DNA from 2 places in the Terrabacter sp. 2YAF2 genome. Region 1 is predicted to be linked to the other one. Evidence: riboswitches for the same ligand, from Rfam matches in the RefSeq annotation. Region 1 holds a riboswitch; the other holds the start of a gene.

Region 1 (7,809 bases):
GGCAAGCGATCCCCGCTCTGCTTCCCCCGGCCGGGTCCTGGGATGCCGGGCTGGCGCAACAGGTGTCGCGAGCATCCGTGCTCCCACCGAGGACGGGTACCTCGAGCCGACGCCATCGTCACGCAGATCCACCGCACCCCGCGTCCCCGGCCGCAGACATCGACGGGGCCTTCCAGCCCGTTCTCGTGCCCAAGCGGCTCCAGACGGTTCCCCAGGGCCCCCAGGCGACGGCGCACATCTCACCCGAGACGGGCGATGCGTCCCCCCTTGCGGCGGCCGAGTCTGGGGTTGTGGGCCTGACTTGCAGGCCACACATCACGTCCTTTTGGCGTCGCAGCTGCGCTCACCAGGCAGACCGGCGCCCGACGGACACGAACCTAGGGAGCAACGAATGGACTCCATGACCAACAGCTTCGGGGAGGTCCTCCTCTGGAGTTTCTGGTTCTTCATCTGGATCGCCGCGATCATGGTGTGGTTCCGGTGCATCTTCGACCTCTTCAGCGACTCCGAGCTCAGCGGCTGGGCCAAGGCCGGCTGGTCCATCGTCCTGATCTTCCTGCCCTGGCTCGGCGCCCTCATCTACCTGATCGCCCGCGGCCGGAGCATGACGAAGCGGCAGATGTCCGCCGCGGCCGAGCGGCAGGCCGCGCAGGCCGACTACATCCAGCAGGTAGCGGGGACGACGAGCCACAATCCTGCCTCGCAGATCGCCGACGCCAAGGCCTTGCTCGACTCGGGAACCATCACCCAGTCGGAGTTCGACGGGCTCAAGGCGAAGGCCCTCGCCTGACGCCGTCCGCCCGACCAAAGTTTTCCACGACCGAGAGGAACGCACCATGTCAGACGAAACGCCACTGATCGACACCATCGCGGACATGACCGCCGCATCCGTCGTACGGGCGAACCTCAGCCCCGAGGTGCTCATGCTCGTACGCCTGGCCGCGCTGGCGGCCGTCGACGCCCCCGCCAGTTCGTACGTGCTCAACATCGCGGCGGCCGCCGACACCGAGCTGACGCTGGAGGACGCCCAGAGCGTGCTCGTTGCCGTGGCGCCCATCATCGGCGGCCCCAAGGCCATGTCAGCCGGCGAGAAGATCACCACGACCCTCGGCCTGATGATCGCCACCGCGGTCCAGGCGGAGCTCGAGGCGGAGGCGCAGGCCGGAGGCGCCGCAGACGACACCTGACCGTGGTCCGGCGGCCCCGGCGGCCCGGCGAAGGTCAGACGGTCTGGGTGGCCACCCCGCGCAGGAGCGCGAGGTAGTCCTCGACCGGATGTGCCCCCGACACCGCGGCATACCCGTTGGCGACGACGAACGGTGTCGCCGTGACTCCCATGGACCGCGCCTGCTCCTCGTCGGCCCGCACGTGCTCGGCATACGTCTCGGAGGCGAGGACCGCGGAGACGCGACGCTCGTCGAGTCCGCACTCGGCCGCAAGGCGCTGCAGGACCTCGTGGTCGTCGATGGCGAGGCCCTCGGTGAAGTGGGCCGCGTGGAAGCGCTCGACCGCGGCCGACCGCAGGGCCGGCCCACCCATCTCCCCGGCGAGGGCGCACAGCCGGTGGGCGTCGAAGGTGTTGGCGCGCACCGCGCGGTCCCAGTCGAAGACGAGGTCGTCAGCCTGGGCCACCTCGCTGGCCTTGGCGTTGAGGAGCCGACCGGCGCCCGCGTCACCGTGCTGCATCGACAGGTGCTCGTCCACGGGCACCTGGCCGCCCACCGGCACGTCGGGGTGCAGCTCGAAGGAGCGCAGGCGCACGCTGACGTCGTGCGGTCGCTCGAAGGCTGCGACGGCAGCCTCGACGCGGCGCTTGGCGATCCAGGAGTACGGGCAGGTCAGGTCGCCCCAGAGGTCGAGCTCGATGAGGGTCGTGGACTCGGCAGCAGGCTGGTCGGTCATCGACTCAGTCAACCACGGGCGCCTGCCGGGCCGGGAGATGCGTGATGCCCCCACCGACGTCGGTGGGGGCATCACGTATGCGGCGTGAGAGGTGTCGCTCAGAAGCGGCCGTAGCCCGAGGGCGTGGTCCAGATCGAGTGGTTGCCGACCGTCGTGCCGGAACGCTGGGCGTCGATCAGGCGGCCCGGGCTGACGTAGATGCCCACGTGGTAGGCAGGCGTACCGAAGAACACCAGGTCGCCGGGGCTGGGGCTGCTGACCCGCGTGGCCGCCGACTGCTGGGCCGAGGCCGTGCGCGGGATCGAGATGCCGGCCTGGCGGTAGACGTACGAGGTGAAGCCCGAGCAGTCGAAGCCGGAGGGGGTGGTGCCGCCGTAGACGTAGGGCACACCGAAGAGCGACTGCGCGATGCCGACGATGCCGCTGGCACTCGGGGCAGGTGCCGGGGCGGGGGCCGCAGCCGGAGCGGCGTTGAGCGCGGGGCGCTGGGCCGAGGTGGAGCGCGAGGCGCGCTGCGTGGCGGCCTGACGAGCAGCGGCGGCCTGCGCGGCGGCGGCCTGGTCGGCTGCAGCCTGCTTCGCGGCCTGGGCTGCGGCCAGCTCATCGGCGGCCTTCTGCTGGGCGGCACGCTCGGTCTTGACCTGGATGTCCTCGATCACGAGGGGCTTGACCTGGGCCTGCTTGAGGGCGGGCGCGGCGTAGCCGATCGAGGACAGGGCGTTGCCGGCAGCCGGGGTGCCGACCTGCGGGCCCACTGCGGCGGGCGCGGTGACGCTGCTCGTGCCGTCGGCGGCGTTCGCCGTGCCGGCGAACGAGGCGACGAGGCCACCCGTGGCCGCCACGATCGCGGCGCCCTTCACGGCGGGCTGAGCAGACTCCTTGGCGATCGTCTTGAGCTCTGCGATCGCGTTGAATCGACCGGGGGCGCGATGGCGCCCGGGAACGTTCTGAGCCACGGTTGACCTCTCGACGCCTGCGAGGTGAGCTGTCGGGTTCGGGCTGGAGGTACTGCCCGGCCTTCGCTCGGACCAGGTTCGGTCCACGGAGGGCTTCACCCCAAGGGCGTCTCTCGACGCCCGGAGAAAGTGGTTCCCCCGCTCCTGCCATGCGGTTCGTGCCGAGCCACGTGGTCGATGGCAGGACTAGGCGGTTCGACCCGGGGCACTCGCTCGACGGGGAGAGCAAGTTCGCCCACCGTACCCAAGTCAGTGGGCCTTGTCACCCCGATGCCACGCGGAAGTAAAGGATTTTCAAACACCCGGCCAAGATGTGGCATAACCACACATATCGACCGTGCAATGCCGGGCAAACCCTGACGACTCCCGTTGGTCAGACGGACTGGCAGAAGACGTGGACGGCGACCGTGTAGGGCAGGGAGACGCCCGTGGACGGCTCGCTGCCCTCCCGGACGGCGACGACACGGGCACCGTCGCGCACGACCGCGACCCGGGCGCCGGGCATCACCCCCGCGCTCGTCAGCAGCGCCAGCGCCTCGGGGTCGACCTGCACGGGCTCGCCGATGCGCCGGATCGTCACGACCGCGGGGGCGTCGCCCACCGCCGCGGCCAAGGTGACCAGGCCGGTGAGAAAGTCCGCGTCCTGGCGCACGCCCAGCTCGTCGAGCCCCGGGATGGGGTTGCCGTAGGGCGACTCGAGGCCCTCGCCGATGAGGCCGAGGATCTTGCGCTCGACCTTCTCGGACATGACGTGCTCCCACCGGCAGGCCTCGTCGTGGGCGTACTCCCACTCGAGGCCGATGACGTCGACGAGCAGGCGCTCGGCCAGCCGGTGCTTGCGCATGACACGGGTGGCGAGCAGCCGTCCGTGGTCGGACAGCTCGAGGTGACGGTCGCCCGAGACGGCGACGAGCCCGTCGCGCTCCATGCGGGCCACCGTCTGCGACACGGTGGGGCCCGAGTGGCCGAGACGCTCCGCGATGCGCGCGCGCAGGGGCACGATGCCCTCCTCCTCGAGCTCGAAGATGGTGCGCAGGTACATCTCGGTGGTGTCGATCAGGTCCGTCACGGTCATACCTTCTCAGAGTCGGGGAGCGCTCACGGACCGCTCGTCGCCGGGTCACGATCGCGAACCCGGGTCGGGTCGTGCCGTGGCACCCAGAGGCGCAGCCAGCCGGCCCCGACGACGGCACCCGCACCGAGCACCACGGCGGAGGCACCGAGGGACATGATGGCGCTCAGCCCTGACAACGCCAGCGGGCCCGCGGCCCTTCCCAGGTCGGCGCAGAGGCGCCAGCCGCCGAGGAACTGGGCTCGCCCGTCCGCGGGGGACGCGTCCGCCCCGAGGGTCATGATGAGGCCTGCCCCGAGACCGTTGCCGATGCCGAGCACGGTGGCGGCGGCCGTCACGGCCACGAGGCTCGTCGCCAGCGGCATCAGGGCCATCCCCAGACCGAGCACGAGCATGCTCGGCACGGCAGCGGCCACCCGACCGTGGCGGTCCATGAGCCACCCCGACGGATAGAAGAGCGCCATGTCGATGGCGCCGGCCACGCCGAAGACGAGTGACGTCTGCGCCGGGGAGAAACCGACCGACTCGGCCCACAGCGGGACGAGGGCCTCGCGGATGGCACGCGCGCCGGCCACGCACATGGCTCCGGTGCCCAGCGTCAGCAGGACGTGCCGGTGCTGCAGGAGCACCGACGCCACGCTGCGCGGGGGCCCGCCGCCGGTGAGTAGATGCGCCGACCCGGTGATGTCGGGCGCGAGGAGGACGAGGACGAAGGCGGCGATGCTCGCGACGCCGCCCACGGCATACGCGGACTCCGTGCCCCAGGCGGCGATGACGAGCGAGCCGATGAAGGGTCCGACGAAGTAGCCGATGCGGTGCACCCCGCCGAGGGTCGACAGCGCCCGCGCCCGCATCGCGACCGGGACGGCCTCGGTGAGGTAGGCCTGCCGGGCCAGCCCGAAGAGGGAGCCCGCGAGGCCGATGACGAGGACGCCGACGAAGAGCATGACGAGGCCGCCCGCGAGCGCCGAGACGAGCATGCCGGCCGCCTCGATCACGGCGGCGACGAGCAGCGCGCGGCGCTCACCGATGCGCGCGGCGAGCGCGCCCGAGGGCAAGTCGCCGTGCAGCTGACCCACGCCCATCATCGCGACGAGGAGGGCGGCAACCCCGACCGAGGCGCCGAGCTCGCGCGCCGACACGGCGATGATCGGCGACACCGCCCCCGCGCCCGTCGACCCGAGGAGGGTGGGGCCGTATGCCGACAGCGCGATCGCGCGCAGGCCGCCGGGCTCCTGCACGCCGTCCCCGCGAATCTCGGTCACGCCACAGGACCCTAACGATTGGGTTTCTCCGGTGGCCCGCCCGACCTGCCGACGAAAACATGGGCGGGTGGCGGCGGGCGAGGTGGCGAGTGGAGCGAGCGCGGTGACGCGCTCGCTGTCGATCACGCTCGTCATGCTCGGGTCGGTCGCCCTGTCGCTGGCGGCCGCACTCGGGGCTCCCATGGTGACGGCCGTCATCGGGCTCATCCTCTTCGGGGTCCTGCACAACCTCCTCGAGGTCCGCTACGTCGTCGGGCGCTTCGGGGGGCTCCTGAGCCGTCCCTTCCTCGACCTGCTGGTCGCACTGGTCACGGGCATCGTGGTCTGCCGCCTCCTCGTCGGCGTCGTCGGACGGCCGGCGGTGCTCGCGGAGATCGTTCTCGGCTACGCCGTCCTCCTCGCCGCCGCCCGCCACGTGCTGGTCGGCCGCCGTCTGGTGGCGGCGTGCGTGGTCATCGGTGTCGCGGTTGCTGCGTCGCTGACCTTCCCGGACCACCACGTCGTCGTGCTGGCCCACCTCCACCACGTCGTGCCGCTCTTCTTCCTCTGGGAGTGGTCCCGCCGGATCACCTCGCGCCGGGGACGCCGGGCGTTCCGGGCGGTGCAGGTGCTCTGGGTCGTCGCGATCCCGGCCCTCATCCTGACCGGGCTGATCGACGGGTGGCTGACCGCAGACCCCGGCATGGTGCGCAGCGTCGTCGGCGACGGTGATTCCGTCCTGGCGGCCAGCGCACTGCCCGGCACCGCCTCGACCGTCCTGGGCCTGCGGCTGCTCACCGTCTCCGCCTTCTTGCAGACCATGAGTTACGTCGTCTGGGTGGCCCTCATGCCGCGGGTGGCTCCCGACGCGACGGCTGCCTTCGAGGCGCGCCTGCCGTGGGCGACGGGCCCGCGGGTCTGGGCCGCCGGCTTCGTCGCAGCCGCGGTCTTCGCGGTGCTCTTCGGCCTCTACTTCGCCCAGGGCTGGACGGTGTATGCCGCCCTCTCGAGCTACGCGGCATACCTCGAGCTGCCGGTACTGCTCGCGATGCTCGTCGGGGGCGCGAGCCTGTCCGCGCCCCATCCGGCCGAGGACGAGGGTGAGACAGCCTCGGAGTCGGGCGTGCTGCCCTTCTCGTCCGCCCCGCACCGCGGTCGCGCCGGATCCCGAGGTGGGCGCCTGTCGATCCGGCCTGCGAACAAAGGTCTTGCAGCCTCGTTCGGACCCGACGTACGGTCGTGACATCGAAACCGAAGGGAGGTGATCCGAGAAGTGATTTCTTCCGGAGCGTGTGAGGTGGCCACGCGATAGCCGCGTCCCCATCCACACCCAGGGATGAAGCAGGGCAGTCCGACTCGTCGGGCTGCCCTGTTCCGTCTCCGGGGTGTGGGCGGGACTCAGGGCTGGAGCCGGAGCCTCGTCCACGACCCGGCGTCGGCGAGGTCGCCGTCACCCGTGCGGCGGAAGACGATGCGATCGTGGAGCCGGTTGCGCCGCCCGGCCCAGAACTCGACCTCGTCGCACACGATGCGCCACCCGCCCCAGAAGTCGGGCACCGGGACGTCGTGGTCGCCGCCGGTGTCGGGGAAGCGCTCGAGGACCTCCTGCCACCGGCGCTCCAGCTCGTGCCGGTCGGCGGCGGGACGCGACTGGTCCGAGGCCCAGGCGGAGAGCCTCGAGCCATAGGGCCGGGAGTCGAAGTACGCCTCGACCTCGTCGCGGCCGATGAGCTCGGCGGTGCCGCGGAAGCGGATCGCGCGGTAGAGGGCCGGCCAGGTGAGCGCTGCCGCGACCCGCGGGTTGGCTTGCAGGTGCTGGCTCTTGGCCGAGTCCAGGTTGGTGACGAAACCGGGCCCACGCGGGTCGAGGAAGCGCATCAGGACGGTACGCACGTCCGGTGTCCCGGTCGCGTCGACGGTGGCGACCGAGAGGGCCGCGGGCTCGGGCACGTCGTCGCGGTCCGCGGCCGCCGTGACGGCGGCATCGACCCAGGACCGGACCTGCAGGTAGGGCGAGGCCGCGACATCGGACTCGACGAGACCGTCGCCGGAGTAGTCGACACGACGTACGGCAGCGACGGCCCCGGGGGCGGAGTCGCGAGAAGAGCTGTCCATGACCCCAGACTAGGGTTGGCCCGAGAAGGTCCGCGCGGACGTCAGGCCACGGCGCGCGCGGTCCCGGCGACAGTCCCGGTCCGCCCGGGGCGGTGAGGAGTCATCACCATGGCAGGCAAGGGCAAGCTCGTCACCCAGGGCGTCAAGCTCGGCATCAAGTACGGCCCCCAGATCTGGGTGGCCACCCAGGCGCTGCGCGAGCCCGCCAAGGAGGCTGCCAACAAGGCGATCTCGAGCGAACGCGCCCGTCGCCAGGCGATGGATCACGCGAGGTCGCTCGCCGACGGCAGCATCCTCAAGGTCTACAAGGGCGACGCCGCCCACTGGGTCGTCTTCAGCGGCGACGAGGCGGTCGGCGTGCACCCGGCGACCGACATGCTGGTCACCACCCTCGTCGAGCGCGCCGACCTGACGAAGCGGATCCGGCCGGACGACAAGGTCAGGGCGACCGCCAGGGCCAAGGACGCCGCCGCCGCGGCCCTGCGTCGGGCCAAGCCCAACCAGATCAACTGACGCGGCG
Region 2 (7,809 bases), on a different contig from region 1:
GGGCGGCCCCGCCTACGGCGACATCGTCGTCTCGCTGACGAAGACCGGCGACACGAGCCCGAAGTCGGGTCTCGCCATCGACCGCTTCGACACCGCACCTGGCGGCAAGCTGACCTACCAGCGTGGGAGCATCGCGGTCTCGAGCGACGTCGCCCAGGCGATCTCCGCCGGAGAGTCCGTCGTCGTCATCCACGGCGTCGACTACAACAAGGACGGCAAGTACTCCGGCGACACGAAGAGCGACCTCATGCCCTCGCTCCCCACCGAGGCCACCGACCCGGCCCTGTGTGGCGCGCTGCGCGTCGCGCCCGCGGGCGGCATGCACACCGGCGGCGGCCTCGCCGCTGACGGTCTCAAGAGCGGCGGCATGAACAGCGTCGGCATGAACAGCGTCGGCATGACGAGCGGTGGCCAGAACGAGGCGCTCATGCTCGTGGGTGGCGCAGCCCTGCTCGCGGCCGCCGGGACCGGCGTCTTCGCCGCCCGTCGCGCGCGGACGCGCGCCTGAGCGACCGGGCCGGCTCGATGCCTGACCAGCCCGAGCGGCCGTCGTCGAGCGGTCGCCGCGTCACCGGCCGGATCACCAACCGGATCACCCACGGTGCCGCGGCGGCCCTCGCCGTCACCGCCGTCCTGCTCGTCGTCGGGATCGTCGCGCTCACGCTCGGTCTCCGGGGAACGCCTGGTCGGCCGCAGCCCGCAGCGGTGGGAGCGAGGAGCGCGGTGCCCACGGCATCCGCACCTCCCGCCCCCATCGACGCGGGTCCAACGGCGACCCCCGGTTCCGGTGGGCCGGGCGCGCCAGCGGCACCCCGCTCGGTGCCTGGTACGTCATCGCCCGCGAGGGGTGGGGCCAGCGGCATCGGGAACTTCCTCGAGGCCTCCGAGCCGACCGGGATCGAGATCCCGTCGATCGGCGTGCGTTCGACACACTTCGTGCCGCTCGGCATCCAGAGGGACGGGACGATCTCCGTCCCGGGAACGGCACAGGAGGTCGGGCTCTACGGCGCCGGGCCCACCCCGGGCCAGCTCGGACCCGCCGTCCTGGCCGCCCATGTCGACACGCCTTCGGGGGTGCCGGGCATCTTCTACGAGCTGAGCCGGGTCAAGGCGGGCGACGTCGTCAAGGTCTCCCGCCGCGACGGCTCGCACCTGACCTTCACGGTCGACCGGGTCGCAGCCTTCAAGAAGACGCAGTTCCCGACCGAGCTCGTCTACAAGGGCGACTTCACCCGGGCCGAGATCCGTCTCGTGACCTGCGGCGGACCGACCGACAGCCGCAACGAGTACCGCGACAACGTCGTCGTCTTCGGCCACCTCTCCACCGTCACCTGAGAGCCACGTCCTATCTGGCGGCATGCGCCGGACGGGGACGGAGCGACGTATCAGTGGGCCCTCGCCCCGTTGCCTGTTTACATGTGACCTACGTCTCATTCAGCGACGGGTAAAGCCGCGGCAAAGACCTGCAAAGAGGACATTCAAGGATCTCTCCGGCGCCGCGTCGTTACCGTGGCGTGACATTTGCCAGTCGACTCGTTTAGTCTTCCGGGAGCCCGGCCACCAGGTCGGGCTCTCGCGAGGTGGACCGCCTAGTCCTGTCACCGCCTGGCGAGGGAGATCAAACCTTGTGACAGGAGCGGAGGAACCACACGTTTCTCCGGACGTCCGACGCAACGATTTCGGATGTCCTTGGGGTGAAGACCGCACCGCCGCACGACCTGATCGTGAGGTGGAGGCAGCCCGGGCACCTTTCCGCCCGAACCCGACAGCTAACTTCGTAGGCGCGGAGAGGCATCAAGCGTGAACTCAGAGAACATCCGCGGCCGCCACCGTGCACCGGGCCGTCACAACTCCCTTTACGAACTCAGGCTCCTCGCTCGTGAGTCGGCTCAGCCGGCCATGAAGGCCGGAGCCGTCGTGGCCGCCGCCGGCGGCCTCGTCGCCGCTTTCGCCAACCCGGCCAGCGCCGACACCCTGTCGACGGTCGCCGCCCCGGCCGCCGTCGGCCCGGCCCACGCGCCTGCTGCGGCCGCACCGACCGCGCTGTCGAAGATCGGCTACGCCCCCGCGGCGCAGCAGGTCGCTGCCCAGCGTGGCGCCAAGACGGCGCCGACGGTCATCGAGGACATCCAGGTCAAGGCCGCACGTGAGGCTGCTGCCGCCCAGGCTGCGGCCGCTCGCCAGGCCGCTGCCGCCGCCCGCCAGGCCGCTGCCGCACGCGCCTCGCGCGACCTGACCCGTACGACGCTCACGACGAGCACCTCGTCGACGAAGTCGAGCAGCAACACCGCCGTCCCCGGCGCCTCGTCGGGCATGCGCTCGTCGCACAACTGGGCCACCCCGGGCCAGTGCACGTGGGGCGCGCTCAACAAGTGGTACCAGTCCGAGGGCTACTACCCCGGTGGCTGGACCGGCAACGCGATGGCGTGGGCCTCTGGCGCCCGGTCCGCGGGCTACACCGTGGGCAGCATGCCGCGGACGCGTTCGATCATCGTCATGCAGCCCGGCGTCGCCGGCTCCTCCAGCGTGGGGCACGTCGGCTGGGTCACGGCCGTCAACGGCAACCAGGTGACGATCATCGAGATGAACGCGACGGCCGGCGCCTACAACTACGACACGCGCACCGTCACCCTCAGCGGGGGCATGAGCTTCATCTACGCGCCGTGACCCACGGGGCGTGACCGCGGAGTTCTCCGCGACTGAGCCCGTACGAAGGGGAGGATGCCTCGGCATCCTCCCCTTCGGCATACCCCCGCCAACCCCTCGATAACCCCCGGCAACCCTGGACAAACGGGAATGTTCCTCCGGCTCTGCGCCTTGTCGCCCAAGTAGTTGAAACCTCCACCCGCTGCGGGTGGTTGCGGCCAACCACCACCGAACGAGTCACCCAAGAGTCACCGACAGTGAGGAGCAGGCCTGTGTCCACGGCCTTCGAGAGCATCCGCATCGGCCGCTGGGACCTCCCCCAGCGTTTCGTCATGGCACCGCTGACGCGCAACCGCGCGGGCGAGGGCCAGGCGCCGACCGAGCTCAACGCCGAGTACTACGGCCAGCGCGCCAGCGCCGGCCTTCTCATCACCGAGGGCACCCAGCCGAGCGCCGTTGGCCAGGGCTACCTCGACACCCCCGGCATCCACTCCGACGAGCAGGTCGCCGGCTGGCGCCTCGTCGCGGACGCCGTGCACGCAGGCGGGGGCCACGTCGTCGTCCAGCTCATGCACGCCGGTCGCATCGCGCACCCCGACAACAAGGGCGGCCTCGAGAGCGTCGCCCCGAGCGCCATCGCCGCGCCGGGCGAGATCGTGACCGCGAAGGGTCAGCAGGCGTATGCCGTCCCGCGCGCCCTCGAGACCGACGAGATCCCCGCGCTCGTGGCGGAGTTCGTCCACGCTGCGCGCCAGGCCGTCGCGGCCGGGCTCGACGGCGTCGAGGTTCACGCCGCCAACGGCTACCTGCCGCACCAGTTCCTCGCGCCGTCGAGCAACCAGCGCACCGACGCCTACGGCGGCTCGCCGGAGAACCGTGCGCGCCTCGTCGTCGAGATCACCAAGGCCGTGGCCGAGGCGATCGGCGCCGACCGGGTCGGCATCCGCATCTCGCCCGCCCACAACATCCAGGGCGTGCTCGAGGAGGACGAGGCCGACACCGCGGCCACCTACGAGTCCCTCGTCGAGGGCATCGCGCCGCTCGGGCTCGCCTACCTCAGCATCCTCGGCGACCCGGAGTCCGACATCGTCCGCGACCTGCGCAAGCGCTTCGGCGGGCCGATCATCCTCAACACCGGCTTCTCGTCGGTGACGAACCTCGCGGAGGTCGAGGACATCCTCGAGCGCGACCTCGGTGACGTCGTGGCGGTGGGCCGCGAGTTCCTCGCCAACCCGGACCTCGTCCGCCGCTGGCGCGAGGGAGCCCCGCTCAACGAGCCGAACCCGCAGACCTTCTACGGCGGCGGCGCCGAGGGCTACACGGACTACCCCACCCTCCCCTGAGACCGCCTGGATCGCCGCGCCAGCTCCGCCCCGGCGGACTTGGCGCGGCGATCTGGCCCCCCGACCTCGCGCAAGTCCACCCCGGCGGACTTGATGCGGTGATCTGGCCCCCCGACCTCGCGCAAGTCCACCCCGGCGGACTTGATGCGGTGATCTGGCCCCTCCCGAGCTCACCAGGTCCACCCCGGCGGACTTGCGCGAGTGTCAGGTTGGCTCGGGTGGGTCCTGCCCCGGGGTCACCGGGTCGCCCAGGGGTCGCTGGACCCACGTGACGTCTCGCGCGGCACCGAACTTCCAGCCGATGCCGCGGTAGGTCCCGATCGGCTCGAAACCCATCGCCGCGTGCAGCCGTGCGCTCGCCTCGTTCGGCTGGGTCATGCCGGCGGCGGCCATCCGGTAGCCGCGCGCCTTGAGCTGCGCGAGCAGCGCCTCGTAGAGCCGTCGACCACCGCCGCGCCCGTGCCGGTCCGGCGAGAGGTAGACGGACACCTCGCACGACCACCGGTAGGCGGCCCGCTCCTTGAACGGGCCGGCATACGCGTACCCGACGACCGCGCTGTCCTCCTCCAGGACGAGGAAGGCGTGCCTCGCCTGCGCCTTGGCGATGCGGCGCCGCATCTCGGCGGCATCGGGCGGGTCGGTCTCGAAGGTCACCGTCGTCCCGGTGACGTAGGGCTCGTAGATCGCCGCGCACGCGGCGGCGTCGTCGGTGGTGGCGTCACGCACGAGCGGGTCAGGCATGCGGTCGATCGTAGGCCGCGCCCGTGCTAGGTCCCGTGAACGGCTCCTGGCATCCGCAGCCCTCCGACACACTGGCGCCATGCTCACTGCCATCCGGGCCCGAGTGCTCCCGGCCAACCAGCGCCGGACGTTCGAAGAGCTCACCTCGGATCTCGACCTCAACGAAGGCGACCTGCTTTCGAAGCGGTCGGCGTACTGGACCATGCTGCTGCTCGCGGCCTGCATCGCGAGCGCCGGGATCATCGCGGACTCGACCGCGACCGTCATCGGGGCCATGATCATCGCTCCGCTTTCGACGCCGATCATGGGGACCGCACTGGCCCTGGTGAAGCGGGAGCGGACCGGAGCCGTGAGGTTCGTCGTGCTCGGCGGGCTCTTGGTCATCGCAGTCGGGGCGCTCTTCTCGCTGTTGCTGCCGAGCCCCTACGACCTGCTCGGCAACCCGCAGGTGGCCTCGCGCACGAGCCCGCGGCTCGTCGACCTGCTCAGCGCGCTGGCCACCGGGTTCGCCGGCGCGATCGCGCTGGCGCGCCGCGACGTGGCCGCCATCCTGCCGGGAGTCGCGATCTCGATCTCGCTCGTCCCCCCGCTGTGCGTCGTCGGCATCTGCCTGGCGGAGGGCAGCGTGAGCCTGGCGTTCGGCGCGCTCGTGCTCTTCCTCTCCAACTTCCTGGCGCTCGTCTTCGCCGGGAGCCTCGTCTTCACCACCCTCGGCTACACGAGGTCGATCCAGCAGCAGGGCGGGCCGCCGCGACGGAAGGTGCGCGTGACGTTCGCGATCCTCGTCGTGCTCGTCCTCGTGCCGGTCGTCCTCAACTCGCTCATCGCGCTCGCCGTCGACAAGCTGACCGCGATCGGCACGGAGAGCACGCGCACCTGGCTGGCCTCGACGCATGGGGCCGAGATCGTCGACGTGACGAACCACGGATTCAGCCTCGTCATCCAGGTCAGGGCCCCCCTCGACCTGCCCCCGACCACGACGCTCATGAGCGAACTCAGCGGCAGGCTGCCGGCCGGCATACCCGTCGTGCTGGAGCGGTCGGTCGGGGAGAGCATCGACCTCGGCACCACCACCTGAGCCTGCTCACGTCCCGCCGTCAGCGTCTGCGTCGGACTGCTCGTCGGCTGCTTCGCCGACGGGCCCGAGAGGGTCGTCCGCGTGCCGACCCAGCGGCAGGTGCACCCCGAAGCGCGACACGATGAGCGCCACGAAGGTGACGAGGAAGACCTGCCCCAGCACCGCCTCGCTCGCCGAGGCCATCCGGCCGAAGCTGGTGACGGCCACGAAGTCGCCGTAGCCGACCGTCGAGATCGTGACGAGGCTGAAGTACATGTACGTCGTCGTCGGGGTGTCCTTGCCGAAGAAGTTCGTCGCGCTGTAGGCGTCGACCGTCTGGAAGAGGAAGGCGTACGCGACGGCGATCTGCAGGTAGGCCGCGACGGCTCCCATGATCGTCTGGAGCGTCACCACCTGATGCTGGAGCAGGCGGCGGGCCACGAGGACCGGAGTCAGCGCGGCGGCGATCAGCCACGACGTCTCGGGTGGCACGGCCGACTCGTTGCTGCCCCAGCGGACCGCGACGGAAGCAGCGCTGACGGCGAGGACGAGGACCACGAGGACGTCCACGGCGCGGCGCCACTGCCGGCGTGCACCGGTGGCGCGGACTGCAGCGAGGAGCGACAGTCCCGTGATCGCGTGCGCGAACGTCCGGGCGAGCGCCGAACCGCTCACGTCGACGAGCCCCTGGACGGCGATGGTGATGATCACGAAGAGGAGGACGAGTTCGAAGCGGTCGAACATCAGGGGCGTTCGGGGGGGCTGCGCACCACGGTCCGCCCGGGTGGGCCGGGAGCGCCGGGGCCTCGGGCCGGGCTCGGTGCCGGACTCCGCCATGGCTGCCCTCCTCGAGGGTCGCGGGACATGCGCCCTGTCCCGAGGATAGGACGGTGGGACCGGCCGCGTCCGGACGTTGCCAGAGCCCAGAGCTCGTCAGCGCCCGCTGGCCGGGACACCACCGAGGGCGTATGCGTGGACGACCACCCGCTCGGCGGTCTCCTCGGGCGTCAGCGCGGACGTGTCGAGCCACCAGCCGAGCCCGCCGTAGCCATCGCGCATCGTCGCAGTGAGCGCTTCGTGGCCGTCGAAGGCGAACTGCTCGTCGGGATGACGCGCGGCGTCGCGCTGCCGGCAGGCCTCGGCGCCCGGGTCCAGCACGACGAGGACGACGCGGCGCGGCGCGAGCGCCGTGAGGAAGCCGTCGAGCTGCGCGCGGTCGGGCACGATCCAGTCGATGACGGGCGTGAAGCCGGCGTCAGCGAGGTTGGCAGCGAGCGCACAGAGGTTCGCGTTGCCGAGGCGCACCTGCCGAGCGGCCTCGTCGGCGGGCTCACCGAGCGGCCAGACGCGGCCGCTCACGACGAGGCCGTGCACGGCGTCCCCGTTGAGCAGGGCCGAGCGCCTGAGGGTCGCCGCGACCAGGCGGGTCACGGTCGACTTCCCGGCCCCGGGTGCACCCGTCACGAGCAGGCAAGCGGCGCCCCGGTCGAGGGCGGTCATGCGGCGCCGTCCGAATCACCGGCACGCCAGACCCACCGCAGCGCGTCGGGGAGCAGGACGCCGCCGTGGTTGGCACTGTGGCCGCCGTCGCCGAGCACCAGGCGGACGTCGTAGCCGCCCTCGGCGAGCGCCGCTGCGGTGCGAAGGTTCTCCGCGAGCCAGTTCCACTCGGGCTGGGCCCAGTTCAGGTCGCGGTGGCCGGCCTGGAGGAGGACCCGCAGCGGCTTGCGTGGGACGGTCGGCAGGAGCGCGGGATACGGGTTGCCGTCGGGCATCTGCGCGAAGCTCGAGAGGTAGGCGACGACCTTGCGGAAGCGGTCGGGCCGCAGCCAGGCCGCGGTGAAGGCGCCGTTGCCGCCGCTGCTCCCGCCGCAGATGCCCCAGCGGTCGGGGTCCTCGCTCACGGCCCAGCGCGCCGTCACGAGCGGGAGCACCTCGTCGAGCAGGAACGTGACGTAGCGGTCGTCGAAGGCGTCGTACTCCTCGTTGCGGTTCTTCCGCTCGTCGGGGTCCTCGCGGTCC

Evidence for each region. Region 1 has a riboswitch for cyclic di-AMP ahead of AB4030_RS13625 (C40 family peptidase). Riboswitches for the same ligand answer to the same signal wherever they lie in the genome.
Region 2: another riboswitch for cyclic di-AMP. It lies ahead of AB4030_RS18305 (CHAP domain-containing protein); the one in region 1 lies ahead of AB4030_RS13625 (C40 family peptidase).

Annotation. Positions count from the first base shown of each region.
Region 1 is NZ_JBFRFG010000011.1:44,105-51,913, forward strand. It holds gene AB4030_RS13610 (SHOCT domain-containing protein) at 392-790, shown strand; gene AB4030_RS13615 (carboxymuconolactone decarboxylase) at 876-1,187, shown strand; gene AB4030_RS13620 (DsbA family oxidoreductase) at 1,222-1,902, opposite strand; gene AB4030_RS13625 (C40 family peptidase) at 2,001-2,858, opposite strand; cyclic di-AMP (ydaO/yuaA leader) riboswitch at 2,861-3,025, opposite strand; gene AB4030_RS13630 (iron dependent repressor, metal binding and dimerization domain protein) at 3,232-3,927, opposite strand; gene AB4030_RS13635 (MFS transporter) at 3,957-5,195, opposite strand; gene AB4030_RS13640 (hypothetical protein) at 5,263-6,417, shown strand; gene pdxH (pyridoxamine 5'-phosphate oxidase) at 6,573-7,289, opposite strand; gene AB4030_RS13650 (hypothetical protein) at 7,398-7,802, shown strand.
Region 2 is NZ_JBFRFG010000020.1:8,080-15,888, forward strand. It holds gene AB4030_RS18295 (hypothetical protein) at 1-508, shown strand, start outside; gene AB4030_RS18300 (sortase domain-containing protein) at 526-1,335, shown strand; cyclic di-AMP (ydaO/yuaA leader) riboswitch at 1,610-1,796, shown strand; gene AB4030_RS18305 (CHAP domain-containing protein) at 1,900-2,667, shown strand; gene AB4030_RS18310 (alkene reductase) at 2,919-3,989, shown strand; gene AB4030_RS18315 (GNAT family N-acetyltransferase) at 4,194-4,730, opposite strand; gene AB4030_RS18320 (TIGR00341 family protein) at 4,810-5,808, shown strand; gene AB4030_RS18325 (potassium channel family protein) at 5,815-6,531, opposite strand; gene AB4030_RS18330 (AAA family ATPase) at 6,721-7,287, opposite strand; gene AB4030_RS18335 (alpha/beta hydrolase) at 7,284-7,809, opposite strand, start outside.